DNA from 2 places in the Rhizobium sp. BK512 genome. Region 2 is predicted to be linked to the other one. Evidence: riboswitches for the same ligand, from Rfam matches in the RefSeq annotation. Region 2 holds a riboswitch; the other holds the start of a gene.

Region 1 (6,865 bases), on a different contig from region 2:
GCTTCCTGCGGCACGTATCCGAACTGCTCCTGGATTTCATGCAGAATAGGAAGGAGTGGTCCTTCGAGGGATCGAAGATCGTCAACGATCGAGCGGATACGTCCGGTGATATCGCCCTGGGCGACACGTATGTTCATCAGCAGCTCTCCCTTGCGACCTGCGAATTCCTTGAAAACCGCAAAACTCCCCATGTCATTGCGAATTCTGTCGAACTGTCTCAGGGAAGCTGGTCGCAATCAATAAAGCAGTCTCGTTGATTGATAGCTTTTTTCTATCAAAATTCGGCGTCTTCAACGAGTGTTCTTGCTTCGTGCAACAAGGCGGAGACGAGCGGCGTAAAAGGTTCTCGAAAGGGAGCGACAAGGCCAACAAGATGGTGCGCCTCCGGCTCGGTGATCGGAATCATTCGGATCTCCACAGGGAAACCGAATGATTTCGCGACGTTATGCGGCATGATGCTCGCCCAGCGGCCGGTCCGCACATGTGAAAAAAGCACGATCATCGAGTTTGATTCGAGCGTCGGATGGACTGTCGCGCCTGCTTCGGCCAGATGTCGGTTGATGATACGCCGGTTTTGCATGTCAGCCGTCAATAGGCAAAGCCGAAGATCGCCCACTTCACGCCACGTCACACTCTCGCGATCCGAGAGCGGGCTGCCGGCGGCAGTGATGAGATTATAGCGTTCCGCATAGAGAGGCACCGAGGTGACGCGTCCGAGTGGCTCGTTTTCCAGATAGGTGATGCCGGCATCGATCTCGAGATTTTCGAGCATGCTCAGCACCTGCAGTGAATTGCGCGAGACGATGGAGAAGGTGACGTCGGGATGCCGTTCCTGGAAGGGCGTCGTGATTCGCGACAGCATGGCGAGCGCGGTCGGAATGGAAGCCAGGCGCAGATGGCCGGAGAGACCCGTGCGGGCGGCGCGCATTTCCTCGCGCATGGTGCGCGTGTCACCGACGATGCGCCGGGCCCATTCGAGCACGCGCTGGCCCTCGGGCGTCAACCCCTGAAAGCGGGAGCCGCGCTGCACCAGCATGACCCCCAGCTGATCTTCAAGCTGGCGAATGGCGGCCGAGAGCGTGGGCTGGGAAACGCCGCATTCCTCTGCCGCACGACCGAAATGTTTCTCATTGGCGAGTGCGATGAAGAATTCCAGCTTGTCGATCATCCGGCCTCCTGCCGAATTCGGGATGAGGCCTATCTTTGCGGCTTGAGGGCCGCTTCGCAAGAGCTGCGGCTTCAGACCTTTTCAACAACCGGGAAGAGACTGAACAGTGATTCGAGGAAAGCCAGAACGCTTTCGTTTCCCATGCTGTAATAAACGAGCCGTCCTTCGCGACGCGTGTTGACGAGGCCTTCGAGCCTCAGTCGCGCAAGCTGCTGAGACACCATAGCCTGCTGTATACCAAGGATATCCTCGATCTCGCCAACCGTTTTTTCCCCTTCCGAAAGGATACAGAGGATGAGCAACCGGGTCTGATGGGCTAGCGCCTTCAGGAGATCACTTGCCTCGTGGGCTTTATCAGCAAGCTTCTGCAAGTCCTGGCTGGTCATGCCCAGCTTCGGTTTAGGCAATGGCATTTGCTTCTCGGAAGGAGGTAACAGGGTAGATCAGTACAATATCATATTCGCAGAAGCGAATTGGTCAAAAGTCGTCAAATACCAAAAAAAGTCCAACCAAATCAGCAGATAAGCTGGCCGCCATTGATCTCCAGAACCTGACCGGTGATGTAGCCGGACAACGATGGTGCGGCCAGGAAGAGATAGGCCGGAGCGCAATCTTCCGACGTTCCAAGCCGCTGCAGCGGGATCGACTTGCGTGTCTGTTCCAGTTTTTCGCGGGATGAATAGCGTGTATGGAAATCGGTATCGATCGTACCGGGCGAGACGCAGTTAACCCTTATATCGTCAGGCGCGAGCTCACGGGCAAGCGCCTTCGAATAGGTCGCGACGAAGGCCTTTGATGCGGAATAGATCGCCGAACCGGGACTACCGCCCGTTATCGCGGAAATCGAGACCGTGTTGACGATGGCGGCACCCTGCGCTGCCCGGAGCGCGGGAAGCAGGGCCCGGGTGAGCTCCACCACCGACGTCTGGTTGAGGCGCACGACGGTCTCATAATCGGCATCGGTCAGTTCACCGGCGGGAAAACGCCCATGCATCGTGCCGGCATTGTTGACCAGCACATGCACCTTGTCGAAGAAATCGAGCGCCTCTCGTGCAAACTTTGCAGCCCCGCCCGGCTGCAGGAAATCCGCCGGCAAAAGCAGGGCCCGGCGTTCCGATTCGGCAGTCAGCAGAAAATCCGGCAGTTCGCGCTCCCCGTCGCGCCCGGTATGGACAAGCACGCGCGCACCGCAATCCAGAAACTGTCGGGCAACTTCGAGGCCGATACCGCGGCCGGCACCCGTCACGACGACATTGCGGTTTTCGAATAATTTGGGATGAAACACGAAGTTCTCCTCATTTGCGGGCCGGTCCGCCGCTTGCGCTATCACGCCTAACATATGCGGGCATCAGCCAAAAGAAAGCCCGAAGGTCTAGGCACCCGGGTCGAGCAGCCGCGCACCGGCGCCCTGTCTGCCAAGTACATCGAAGGGATTGCGCAGCGGGCAGGCGTCAATAGAGAGGCAACCGCAGCCAATGCAGCTCGTCAGATGATCGCGCAACAGGCTGAGCTGCCTGATGCGGATATCGAGATTGTCCTTCCAGAGCGTCGATAACCTCTGCCAGTCCTCGACTGTCGGCGTACGGCTCTGCGGCAGGGTTTCGAACGCAGTCTGAATTTCGGAGAGCGGAATGCCAACGCGTTGCGCCACCTTGATGATGCCGAGACGCCGCAGCACATCGCGGCCGTAGCGCCGCTGGTTGCCGCGCGTGCGAATGCTGAAGATCAGCCCTTTCGCTTCGTAGAAGTGCAGGGCGGAAACCGCAAGTCCGCTGCGCTCTGCAACCTCGCCCACCGTCAGAAGTTTGCTCAAGGAGAATCCCGGATTCTGCTGCATGACCCATTGACCTCAATATTAGTTGAGGTTTTATAGACTGCGCTCCCGAGGCCGTAAAGCCGAGATAAGAAGGAGCAATGCATGCACAAACCCATGAGGCTTGCCGTCATCTACGGCAGCACGCGCGAGGGACGCATCTGCGACAGGGTGGTGAAGTGGCTCGAAAGAGAGCTGGCCCGCTTTCCGCAATTCGAGATCGACATCATCGACCCGCTGGCATTTTCACTGCCGCGAGAGCATTTACCGCATCATCCGGAGGCAAGGCGGCTTGCGGACAGGCTTCATCAGGCCGATGGTTTCATCCTCGTCACGCCGGAGTACAACCACAGCTTTACCGCTTCTCTGAAATTCCTCATCGATCTCTTCGCCGAACCCTGGCACGGAAAGCCGATCGCCTTCGTCTGTTATGGCGGCATATCCGGCGGATTGCGCGCAGTCGAACAACTTCGCCTCGTTTTTGCGGAGCTTCACGCCGTCACGATCTGCGATGCCGTGAGTTTCAATTCCCCCTGGCGCCGTTTCGACAATGAGGGCCGGCTGCAGGATCCGCAGGACGCTCTGCGCAGGCTTTCCCGAATGATGTCCCAGCTGCAGTGGTGGACTGAGGCGCTGGTCGCCGCCCGCAGCGACACGCCCTATGCCGGCGTCGCCGCCTGAGACGAAGACATCCGGCTCCGTCTCTGGCAGGTACGGACCGGCTGGACACCCGGACAGGACCTCCGTCCGGGTGTTTCCCTCGGGCACCTCACAAAGTGCGCCTGGACTGCACGCGCCTCTTGCCGACCGCATAGCCGGGTAGGAATTTTACGGTTGCGGTATCGCAGGCCCGGTGATAGCTTCCGCCACAATTTCACGGGGGAGCTCCGAATTGCCGGGGCTGAGATGTGAGGCGCATGCCTCCGGACCCTTTAAAGCTGATCTGGGTAATGCCAGCGGAGCGAGGTCCAAATGTTTTCCGGCGCACAAGTGTCTCTATATCCGATGTCCGGCAATTTCGTCGGCATCATCCTTGACGCGATCAAGGCCCTCGAGCCCTATCGCGATCATCTTCGCATCGAAACCGATGATATTTCCACGCTGTTGGTCGGCCCGCCTGATATGCTGTTTGCCGCCATGCGCGATCTCTTCGTTTCGGCTGCCGCAAGTGGCGAGCATTGCGTATTGTCCGCCGCGATCTCGCGGGGCTGCCCCGGCGAACCGGATGATGCGATCTGCGGCGCCGGCCCGTCCTCAAGCCGCTCCGAGCCGCTCGCCGAGCGCGTGGAGGCAGCGATCGCAGCAGTCAGGGATACGACCGAGACTGGTCAACCGACGGCCGCCCAATTTTCTCTCTATGTCATGGGAACGGGCACCCATATGGACGAGATTTACGGCTGCATCGACTTCCTGAAGCGCTCGGGCACATTCGACCGCTCGAAGAATTTCTGCACCAAGCTGCGCGGTGACGCCGGCGCGATCTTCGCGACCATCCATGAAGCTTTCTATCGCTTTGGCGATCCCGAAGGTCATGTGACACTGGATATCACGGTCTCCGCGAACAGCCCGAGCAAAGCCTGAGACGCCTGACGGCATGACCCTATCGAAACCGGATTCGACATTTGCGCCACTGAGGCGGGCCTTGCCCGCCATTCTCGCCATGCTTGCCTTCCTGGCTATCTGGGAGTTCTATGTCGATCTCTCCGGCATCAAGCCCTCGATCCTGCCCTCACCTTCGCGTATCCTTACACAGGGCTGGCTGAACAGGCAGGCGCTGCTCGACAACACCTGGCCGACGCTCGGCGCGACGCTCGGCGGTTTTGCTTTGTCGCTCGTCTTCGCCTTCGCCTCGTCGGTACTGATGGATTTCGTGCCATTCATGCGCCGTGCGCTGCTGCCGCTCTTCATCGTCAGCCAGACATTGCCGCTGGTCGCGATCGCTCCCCTCGTCGTACTCTGGTTCGGTTTCGGGCTGCTGCCGAAGCTTCTGCTCGTCGCTCTCGTTACCTTCTTTCCGCTGCTGGTCGCCCTGCTTCAGGGCTATGAAGCGACGGACCGGGATATTGCCGAGCTTCTGAGTTCCATGAAGGCAAGTCGCTGGCGCATCTTCTGCCTGGCACGGCTCCCTTCCGCCATGCCTTTCTTCTTTGCCGGCCTGCGTATTTCGATCACCTATGCCGTGGTCGGCGCCATCTTCGCCGAATATGCGGGCGCCGCGCGCGGCCTCGGGATCTATATCCTCAACGCCAAGAACAACTTCCGGCCGGATCTCGTCCTCGCCGCCGTCGTCGTCAGCGCCCTTCTGACCCTTTGCCTCTTCGGTCTCACCCTGGCGGTGCAGCGTTTCGTCATGCCCTGGCAATCCCCTGCGGAGAAACGCCGATGAACGGGATGCTCGAGCTGAAGAATGTGTCGAAGTCCTTCGACGGCATGGAAGTGCTGAGGGACATTTCTCTTCATATCGCCAGAGGTGAATTCGTCTCGATCGTCGGCCCATCCGGCTCCGGCAAGTCGACGATCCTGCGGCTGCTGACACAGGCGCTGCAGGCCGACAAGGGAGAGATTGTCTTCGACGGCATCCAGCTCTCGCAGGCCGCGCATGCATTCGCCTTCATGCCTCAGCGCGATGCGCTGATGCCGTGGCGAAGCGTCATCGACAACGCGATCCTCGGCCTCGAAGTGCACGGCATGCGCCGCAGCCAGGCGCGGGCTGTGGCCGCCCCGCTCTTTGAACGCTTCGGACTTGCCGGCTTCGAAAATCACTATCCCGCGGCCCTTTCGGGCGGCATGCGCCAGCGCGCGGCCCTGCTGCGCACAGTGATCCAGCGGCAGGACATGCTGCTGCTCGACGAGCCTTTCGGGGCACTCGATGCGCTAACCCGCACCCAGATGCAGGAATGGCTGCAGGGCATGTGGACCGGTCATCGATGGACGGCCCTGCTGATTACCCATGACGTACGGGAAGCCGTCTTCCTGTCCGATCGTATCTATGTTCTGTCCGCCCGTCCGGCTGCCGTGATCAGGGAATTCGAGGTGCCGCTCGCAAGACCGCGGACGCTTGCAGATCTCGGCTCCCCGGCTGCTCAGGCAATCGAAACTGAAATTCTTCAAACATTGCTGCATCCGCAAAGAACCTGAGGAGGTCCTGATGCTTCTCACCCGCCGACAGACCCTTTTTGCCGCCATGGCCGCAAGCCTTGCCGGCCGCACCGCCTTCGCGCAATCCTCCGACAAGGTGCGTATCGCGCTCGACTGGACGCCGAACACCAACCATATCGGCATCTATGTCGCCAAGGCGAAGGGCTTCTATGAGGCAGCCGGCATCGATGTCGAGATCCTGCCCTATGCCGATACGAGTGCCGGCACGTTGGTCGCAAATGGTGTTGCCGATTTCGGGATTTGCGGAGAAATCGAGACCTTTACCCAGCGCGCCGCGGGCGCCGATGTAAAACTCGTCTATGCCGTCGTGCAGACGGAAACCGGCAGGTTGATCTTCAAGGGCGGCCGCAACGACATCAAGAGTCCGAAAGATCTTGATGGCAAGACCTATGGCGGCTTTGGCGGCGCATGGGAGGAGGCACTCGTCTCTGCGATGATCCGCAACGACGGCGGCAAGGGCACCTTCCAGAATGTCACGCTCGGCACCTCGGCCTATGAGGCGCTCGACAACGGCGCGGTGGACTTTACACTGGAAATCTACACCTGGGAGGGTATTGCCGCCCAGCTGGAGAACCGGCAGGTCGGACGCTGGCGCTATAGCGACCATGGAATTCCCGACGAACAGACGACCGCAATCGCTTCCAGCGATGCCTATCTTTCGGCCAATCCGCAAAATGCCCGCGCCTTTGTCCAGGCAACACTCAAAGGTTATGCCTATTCGGTCG
Region 2 (6,865 bases):
GCTCTCGGCCATGCGCCATTCGATGGTCGTCGAAACCTTCTTGCCCGCGGGGACGATCATAGTTGCCCGCGCACCTTGCGGTGTCTCTTCCACGCCTTCGGACTTAACCAGTTCCCATCCTGCCATGCCCGGGTCTTCCGCGACAAACGTCCTGTCGGCATCAGCGCCCCAGACGGAGAAGGTCTTTCGCAGCCGTCGCTCCAGTGTGGCCTCGAGATAACCGTCCTTTACGATGACAGTTCGAAAAGAACTGGATATGGCGCTTGCCACTTCCTGCTCGATCTTCTGATCGGCGGCAAACGTCGCCTTTTCCACGCCGCCCGGCTTCACACTACCTATGCGTGCGTCGCCGACATAACGCCCTTTGTCGTCATAGACTGCCGCCACCGCCGGCGGTAGCGAAGTCCCCGTGTCGTTGGTGAGCACGAGGGCTGCATCCGGATGTTGCGCACCATCGCGATAGAGAGCGACGAACTCTGCCTTGATCTCGCGATCCAAGATCGGCACGGAAATCGTCTCACCGTTCTTCAGGTCGTATACGCCGGGAAGATCGAAGTTTGCGACCACGTCGCCCTCGTCGGCAGTCGCACCGATGGTAGCGGCTGGAGCAGCCTCAACTGGAGCAGGAGCCTCGGCCAGCGGCTTGTTCGCCAGCGCGCCTCCAAACTTGCTACGTTTGGCGCCTCCAAGGTCCAGATAGGCGAAATCCACTTCCGGGCGTGATGGCCATGCTCTGGCATACAGTCTCTGGCGAAGCGTCACGGGCTTGCCGGACGTCAGAGAAATGGAAACCCCGTGCCAATCCTCGCCGGACGCATTCTCAAGGACTGCCCAAGCCTGCAACCGCGCTTTGCCCTTGGCGTCAACAATGATCCTGTAGGACGGCTTCCAGAGCGGGGCGGCCACGACATAGGAGATATCTACGGCCGCCGACGCCTTGCCTTCGAGCGCGATGGTGACGGCCCGGCTTCCCTGCACGCCGTCACTCGACAACAGTTCTGCGGCTCGGGAAATCATCTCGGCGTCTTTGGGATCGTCGAGTTTGTAGGCCATGGCGCCACCGATCTCGGCAACGTCGAAGGCGCCGCTGTCCAGCATCACGATCAGCCGTGCGCGTTGCTTCTCGCTCGCAGGCTCTACTCCGACGATGCGGCCCTTCACTCCGTTCGCAGAGACAGGCGCTCCTCTGAGAGACCGCAACACACCCGCCGCCGAATCCAGATCCTGCGGTTTGATCGGAAGCACCTTGAATGTTTCGTCCACCATGTCTGGGCCGGTGGTCGAAAGGCCCTTTACGGGCGCGGGCCCCGATACGACGAGGGTCTTGAGAAAGTCATCCATCTGATCTGTCGGCACGTCGATGACAGCATTGCCGTCCTCTCCGACATTGAGACTGCGCACATATTCGGCAACTCCGCCTGACGACAGCCGGATCGACTTGATCGTCCCGGTTTGGGCAAATGCGGTTGTGGAGAGCAGTACTGCGGTAAGTGCCGCACAGACAACGGATGCGTATTTCATGGAGCCCCCTCGATTAATCCCGAGCGAGAATGAGCGTAAAAAAGGGGCGGCATTTCGGCATACGATTGCTTTTCCGCAAGCTCGCGCCCAGCCCTTGTCGAGACGCGACCAAGTCTCTGCCGGAGATCTCCATCTTCGATGCGATATCGGGAAAGATGTCGTGAAATTGAGAAGACGAACGCCTATATACGTCGCTCGAATCTGTTTGAAAGGAAATCCGTCATGACTATCAATGGAAGCCTGCTCGTCGCGGGATCGGAGAAGCGCGGCACGCGCGGCGAGCTCTACGGTGTCGAAGCAGCCACGGGGACGGCGCTGCCCGTCTCTTTCGGTGGCGCCTCCGCCGAAGACGTCGAAGAGGCGACCAGGCTTGCATGGGAGGCCTTCGCGTCCTACCGGGAAACCGATCTCGAAACACGGGCTGCCTTTCTTGAAACCATCGCCAGCGAGATCGAGGCCATCGGCGACGAGCTGATCGTGCGGGCAATGGCGGAAACCGGACTTCCGCGCGGACGTCTCGAGGGCGAGCGCGCTCGCACGATGGGGCAGCTTCGGCTATTTGCGAAAGAGGTGCGCGAAGGCCGCTTCCAGGAGCTTCGCTTCGACGGCGCGGATCCCTCCCGCAAGCCGGTTCCGAAGCCTGACCTGCGCCTGCGCAACGTTCCTCTGGGACCTGTCGCGGTTTTCGGCGCATCGAACTTTCCGCTCGCCTTCTCCGTCGCCGGTGGTGACACGGCATCTGCGCTCGCAGCGGGATGCCCGGTCGTCGTCAAGGCCCACTCCGCTCACCCGGGCACATCGGAACTGGTCGGCCGCGCCGTTCAGCGCGCCGTTGCCAAGGCTGGTCTGCATGCCGGCACGTTTGCGCTCCTCTTCGATACCGGCTTCGAGGTCGGGCAGAAACTGGTGGCCGATGCCAGAATCCGCGCCGTCGGCTTCACGGGCTCGCGCCGCGGCGGCACTGCGCTGATGAAGATCTCTTCCGAGCGCAAGCAGCCGATCCCGGTCTATGCCGAAATGAGCAGCATCAACCCGGTCATCTTCTTCCCCAACGCGCTGGAAACCCGCGCGGCGGAGATCGCAACGGCTTTCGTAGGCTCGCTTGTCCTCGGTGCCGGGCAGTTCTGCACCAATCCCGGCCTCATTCTCGCCGTCGACAGCGAAGGCCTGGACACGTTCATTGCCAAGGCGCGGGAGCTTCTGCCCGATGTCGGCGCCCAGACGATGCTGACAGGCTCCATCGCCAAGGCGTTCTGCGATGGCGTTGCCCGGCTGGAAAAACATCCCGAAGTCCGGCTCGTTGCCAATGGCAAGCCCGGCAGCGAATTCGAAGGCACGGCCGCTCTCTTCGAGACGACAGCTGCTGCATTCCTTGCACATCACGAGCTGCAGGACGAGGTCTTCGGTGCAGCCGGCCTTATCGTGCGCTGCCGTGATCTCGCCGAACTCGAGCGCGTCCTCGACGGCCTCGAAGGCCAGCTGACCGTTGCCCTTCACATTACGAGCGAAGACGAACAGGACGCCAAGCGCCTCGTTCCAAAGCTGGAAATGCTTGCCGGACGCCTGCTCGTGAACGGCTTCGGAACCGGCGTGGAAGTATCGCCCGCTATGGTGCACGGCGGCCCCTACCCGGCAACGGCCGATGGCAGATCCACCTCCGTCGGGACGCTCGCCATCTACAGGTTCCTGCGCCCGGTTTCGTATCAGGACTTTACGACGAACCTGCTTCCAGCGCCGCTGCGTTGATCGCAGTATAGCAGCCGGACCTTAAACCCAAAGAACCGGCATCTGAAAATTGCACCACGGGCGCTCAGGCGGCCCGTGGTACGCATTGGCAAAACCTCAGTCTCAAAATCGTCATTTTGCCGATGACAGCGACGCCATTCTCTGCAAGAAAGAGTTCTGTTGAGAGACAGGGGCGCCCGTTTCCGAAAGCGGGCTGAGAAGCACCCTTCGAACCTGAACCGGATAATGCCGGCGGAGGGAGTCGCTTGGGTCGCCATCTGCTTCATCGCATGATCGTTCCCGCGCCTGCCCCGCCTGAAAGGGGTACTATGGAGAACAAGACACCCGGAGCACTGTTGACGGCGATGCGGGCGAAGCCGCCGCTCGTGCAGTGCATCACCAATTACGTGGCCATGAACATCGCCGCCAATGTGGTCCTTGCGGCAGGTGCATCGCCTGCCATGGTCCACGCCGCCGAAGAAGCCGGCGAGTTTGCCGCAATCGCCGGCGCTTTGACCGTCAATATCGGCACGCTCTCCACCCAGTGGATCGACGGCATGCATGCGGCGGCAAGGGCTGCAAACGCGAGCGGCAAACCTTGGGTCCTTGATCCGGTTGCCCATTATGCGACATCCTTCCGCCGTAAGGCGGTTGCCGATCTGCTGGCGCTTCGCCCGACGATCATCCGCGGCAATGCTTCTGAGATCATCGCGCTTGCCGGTGGCGAGAGCCGCGGCCAAGGCGTCGACAGCCGCGACCCGGTTGAGCAGGCCGAGGCGTCCGCCCGGCTGCTTGCCGAACGGCATGGAGCGGTCGTCGCCGTCACCGGTGTGGTGGATTTCGTGACCGATGGTGCGCAGGCGCTGCGCATTGAAGGCGGCTCGCCGTTGATGCCGCAGGTGACTGCGCTCGGCTGTTCGCTCACCTGCCTCACCGGCGCCTTTGCCGCAACCATTCCCGCCGACCCCTTCGCAGCCGCTGTCGCGGCACTTTCTACCTTCGCGGTTGCCGGTGAAGAGGCGGCCAAGGATGCTGCCGGCCCCGGCTCCTTCTCCTGGCGGTTCCTCGATCAGCTCGCCGCGCTCGATGGAGCAAGGCTCGATGCAAAAGTCAGGATCAACGCCGCATGAAACGCTTCGATCTTTCCCTCTATCTGGTCCTCGATCCCGATCTCTGCGCCGATATCGGTATGGTTGAGACGGCGCGGCTTGCCGTTGCCGGCGGCGCCACGATGGTGCAGCTTCGTGACAAGCATGGCGGGACGGCAAGGATGATCGAGACCGGTCTGGCGCTGAAGGAGATCCTGAAGGATACCGGCGCTTTGCTCGTCGTCAACGACGACGTCGAGGCAGCCATCGCGATCGGCGCCGGCGGGCTGCATATCGGCCAGGATGATATGGGGCCAGCTACCGCCCGGGCGATGATCGGCCCGGACATGATCCTTGGCCTGTCAGCCGAGAGCGAAGCGCTGGCAGCGGCCATCGATCCCGCTATCGTCGACTATGCCGGCATCGGCCCAATCTTTGCGACACCCACCAAGGCAGACCACAAGCAGCCGATCGGCTTTGATGGGTTGGCGAAACTGGTGAAAACCGCCCCCGTTCCGACGGTTGCAATCGGCGGCTTGAAGAGCGAGCATGTCACTTTCGTCTTCGCGGCCGGAGCCGATGGGCTTGCTGTCGTCTCGGCGATCTGCGGCACGCAGGACCCGCGAGCCGCGACGATCCGCATCGCCGAGGAAATCCGAAAGGTCCGCCGATGATCCGCAACGTCCTGTCTATCGCCGGCTCCGATCCATCCGGTGGCGCCGGCATCCAGGCCGATCTCAAGGCTTTCTCTGCTCGCGGCGTCTATGGCATGGCGGCGCTGACGGCCCTGACGGCGCAGAATACGCAAGGGGTGACGGGCGTGCATCTTGTCCCGCCCCACTTCGTCGCCCAGCAGATCAAGGCGGTCTTTGCCGATGTGCGCGTCGATGCGGTCAAGATCGGCATGATCGCCAATGCCGGCATTGCCGAAGCCGTTGCCGAGGCGCTGGCGCCTCATCGCGGCATTCCCATCGTCGTCGATCCTGTCATGATCGCCAAGGGCGGAGCGGCACTCCTCGACCCGCAGGCTGTCGATGCGCTGACGAAGCACCTGCTGCCGCTTGCGACGCTGCTCACCCCCAACCTGCCGGAAGCCGCAGCGCTGCTGCACGAAGAGGTTGCCGAAAGCCGCGAGCAGATGGCCTCGCAAGCCGAGCGCCTGCGAGCGCTCGGCCCTGCCGCTGTGTTGGTCAAGGGCGGTCATCTCGAGAGCAATGAAAGTCCCGACATATTGGCAACCGACTCCGGCCGGCATTGGTTCGAGGCGAAACGCGTCCCCACGAAGAATACACACGGGACCGGCTGCACACTTTCCAGCGCACTCGCCGCCGAACTCGCAAAGGGTGCTTCGCCGCAAGCAGCTGTTTCGACTGCGAAAACCTATCTTGCGCAAGCAGTCGCTGCCGCGGGCGAGCTGGCAGTCGGCTCTGGCCATGGACCGGTTCATCATTTCCATGCCCTGTGGAAAGACGCCGGGCTCTGAGCCGGATCACAGACCCGATAATGCCCAGCGGCCCGGTCAAACCGGGCCGTTTTGTTTTGCCTACCCCCAGTTGAACCAGGATTGCCTGCCAAAAAGCCTGTTGACATGGCCGCTCGGATATCGAAAGTTATGTCATTAAAAAGGGATACATTCCGTAATAACAGAATAATTGGAGGAATTCGGGTGTCGGACCTGCTTGTGAGCTTATATTCCACGAAGCTCGCCGAACTGAAAGAGAAGGCCGGCTCCATCGGCATCGTGATCCGTCCAGCCCTGCCGCCGGAACTTCATGTCGTCGTTACCTGGGTGCGGGAACATTTCAGCGAGAACTGGGCAAGCGAAGTGAGCGTCGCCTTTTCCCGCCAGCCTGTTGCCTGCCTGATCGCCGTCGAGGATGGCAAGCTGCTCGGCTTTGCCTGCTATGACACGACCGCCCGCGGCTTCTTCGGCCCGACTGGCGTCGATCCGGCCGCACGCGGCAAGGGCATTGGCCTCGCCCTCTTTTCCGCCTGCCTGCAGACCATGAAGACGCTGGGCCACGCCTACGCCTTCATCGGCGATGCCGGCCCCGTCGATTTCTACGTCAAGACCGCCGGCGCGGTCGAAATTCCCGCCCCCGACAAGGGCATTTACGAAGGCATGCTGCGAAGCCCGCCGAAATGACCATCTGATATCGGAGTTTTGAAATAGTGTCCTCGACCCCGCTTGCTCTCTTCGTCGGCCTTCCCAATCCGACGCTTTCGGACGACGAATTCGCCCTCTTCCGCGAGACCAATCCGCTTGGCCTCTTCGTCGGCCGCCGCAACCTGCGCAATCCGGAGCAGGCAAAGATCCTGATCGACCGTTTCCGCGAGGCCGTCGGCCGCGACGATGCGCCCGTCTTTACCGACCAGGAAGGCGGCCGTGTGCAGCACATGGATGCCGGCCCCTGGCCGCTTTTCCGCAGCTTCGGCCAGTTCGCCGAGCTTGCGCGCCATGACTTCGAGGTCGGCAAGAAGGCGCTGCGTCTGTCCACCCAGGCCATGGGTGTGATGATGACCGAACTCGG

What was found. A riboswitch is a leader RNA that binds a small molecule or an ion and turns the genes downstream of it on or off. The one in region 2 is predicted to bind thiamine pyrophosphate.
Region 1: it holds a riboswitch for thiamine pyrophosphate, as region 2 does, so the genes downstream of both, FHX06_RS25190 (YkoF family thiamine/hydroxymethylpyrimidine-binding protein) here and thiM (hydroxyethylthiazole kinase) in region 2, are expected to answer to the same signal.

The regions. Positions count from the first base shown of each region.
Region 1 is NZ_JACIAS010000007.1:378,198-385,062, reverse strand. Features, by position in the region: gene FHX06_RS25220 (formate dehydrogenase subunit gamma) at 1-137, opposite strand, end outside; gene FHX06_RS25215 (LysR family transcriptional regulator) at 275-1,168, opposite strand; gene FHX06_RS25210 (ArsR/SmtB family transcription factor) at 1,240-1,581, opposite strand; gene FHX06_RS25205 (SDR family NAD(P)-dependent oxidoreductase) at 1,683-2,453, opposite strand; gene soxR (redox-sensitive transcriptional activator SoxR) at 2,541-3,005, opposite strand; gene FHX06_RS25195 (NADPH-dependent FMN reductase) at 3,087-3,662, shown strand; TPP riboswitch at 3,850-3,963, shown strand; gene FHX06_RS25190 (YkoF family thiamine/hydroxymethylpyrimidine-binding protein) at 3,954-4,562, shown strand; gene FHX06_RS25185 (ABC transporter permease) at 4,576-5,367, shown strand; gene FHX06_RS25180 (ABC transporter ATP-binding protein) at 5,364-6,119, shown strand; gene FHX06_RS25175 (ABC transporter substrate-binding protein) at 6,127-6,865, shown strand, end outside.
Region 2 is NZ_JACIAS010000003.1:422,490-429,354, reverse strand. Features, by position in the region: gene FHX06_RS12865 (DUF4139 domain-containing protein) at 1-1,521, opposite strand, end outside; gene FHX06_RS12860 (aldehyde dehydrogenase (NADP(+))) at 1,744-3,267, shown strand; TPP riboswitch at 3,426-3,524, shown strand; gene thiM (hydroxyethylthiazole kinase) at 3,576-4,376, shown strand; gene thiE (thiamine phosphate synthase) at 4,373-5,008, shown strand; gene thiD (bifunctional hydroxymethylpyrimidine kinase/phosphomethylpyrimidine kinase) at 5,005-5,817, shown strand; gene FHX06_RS12840 (GNAT family N-acetyltransferase) at 6,001-6,480, shown strand; gene FHX06_RS12835 (glycoside hydrolase family 3 N-terminal domain-containing protein) at 6,507-6,865, shown strand, end outside.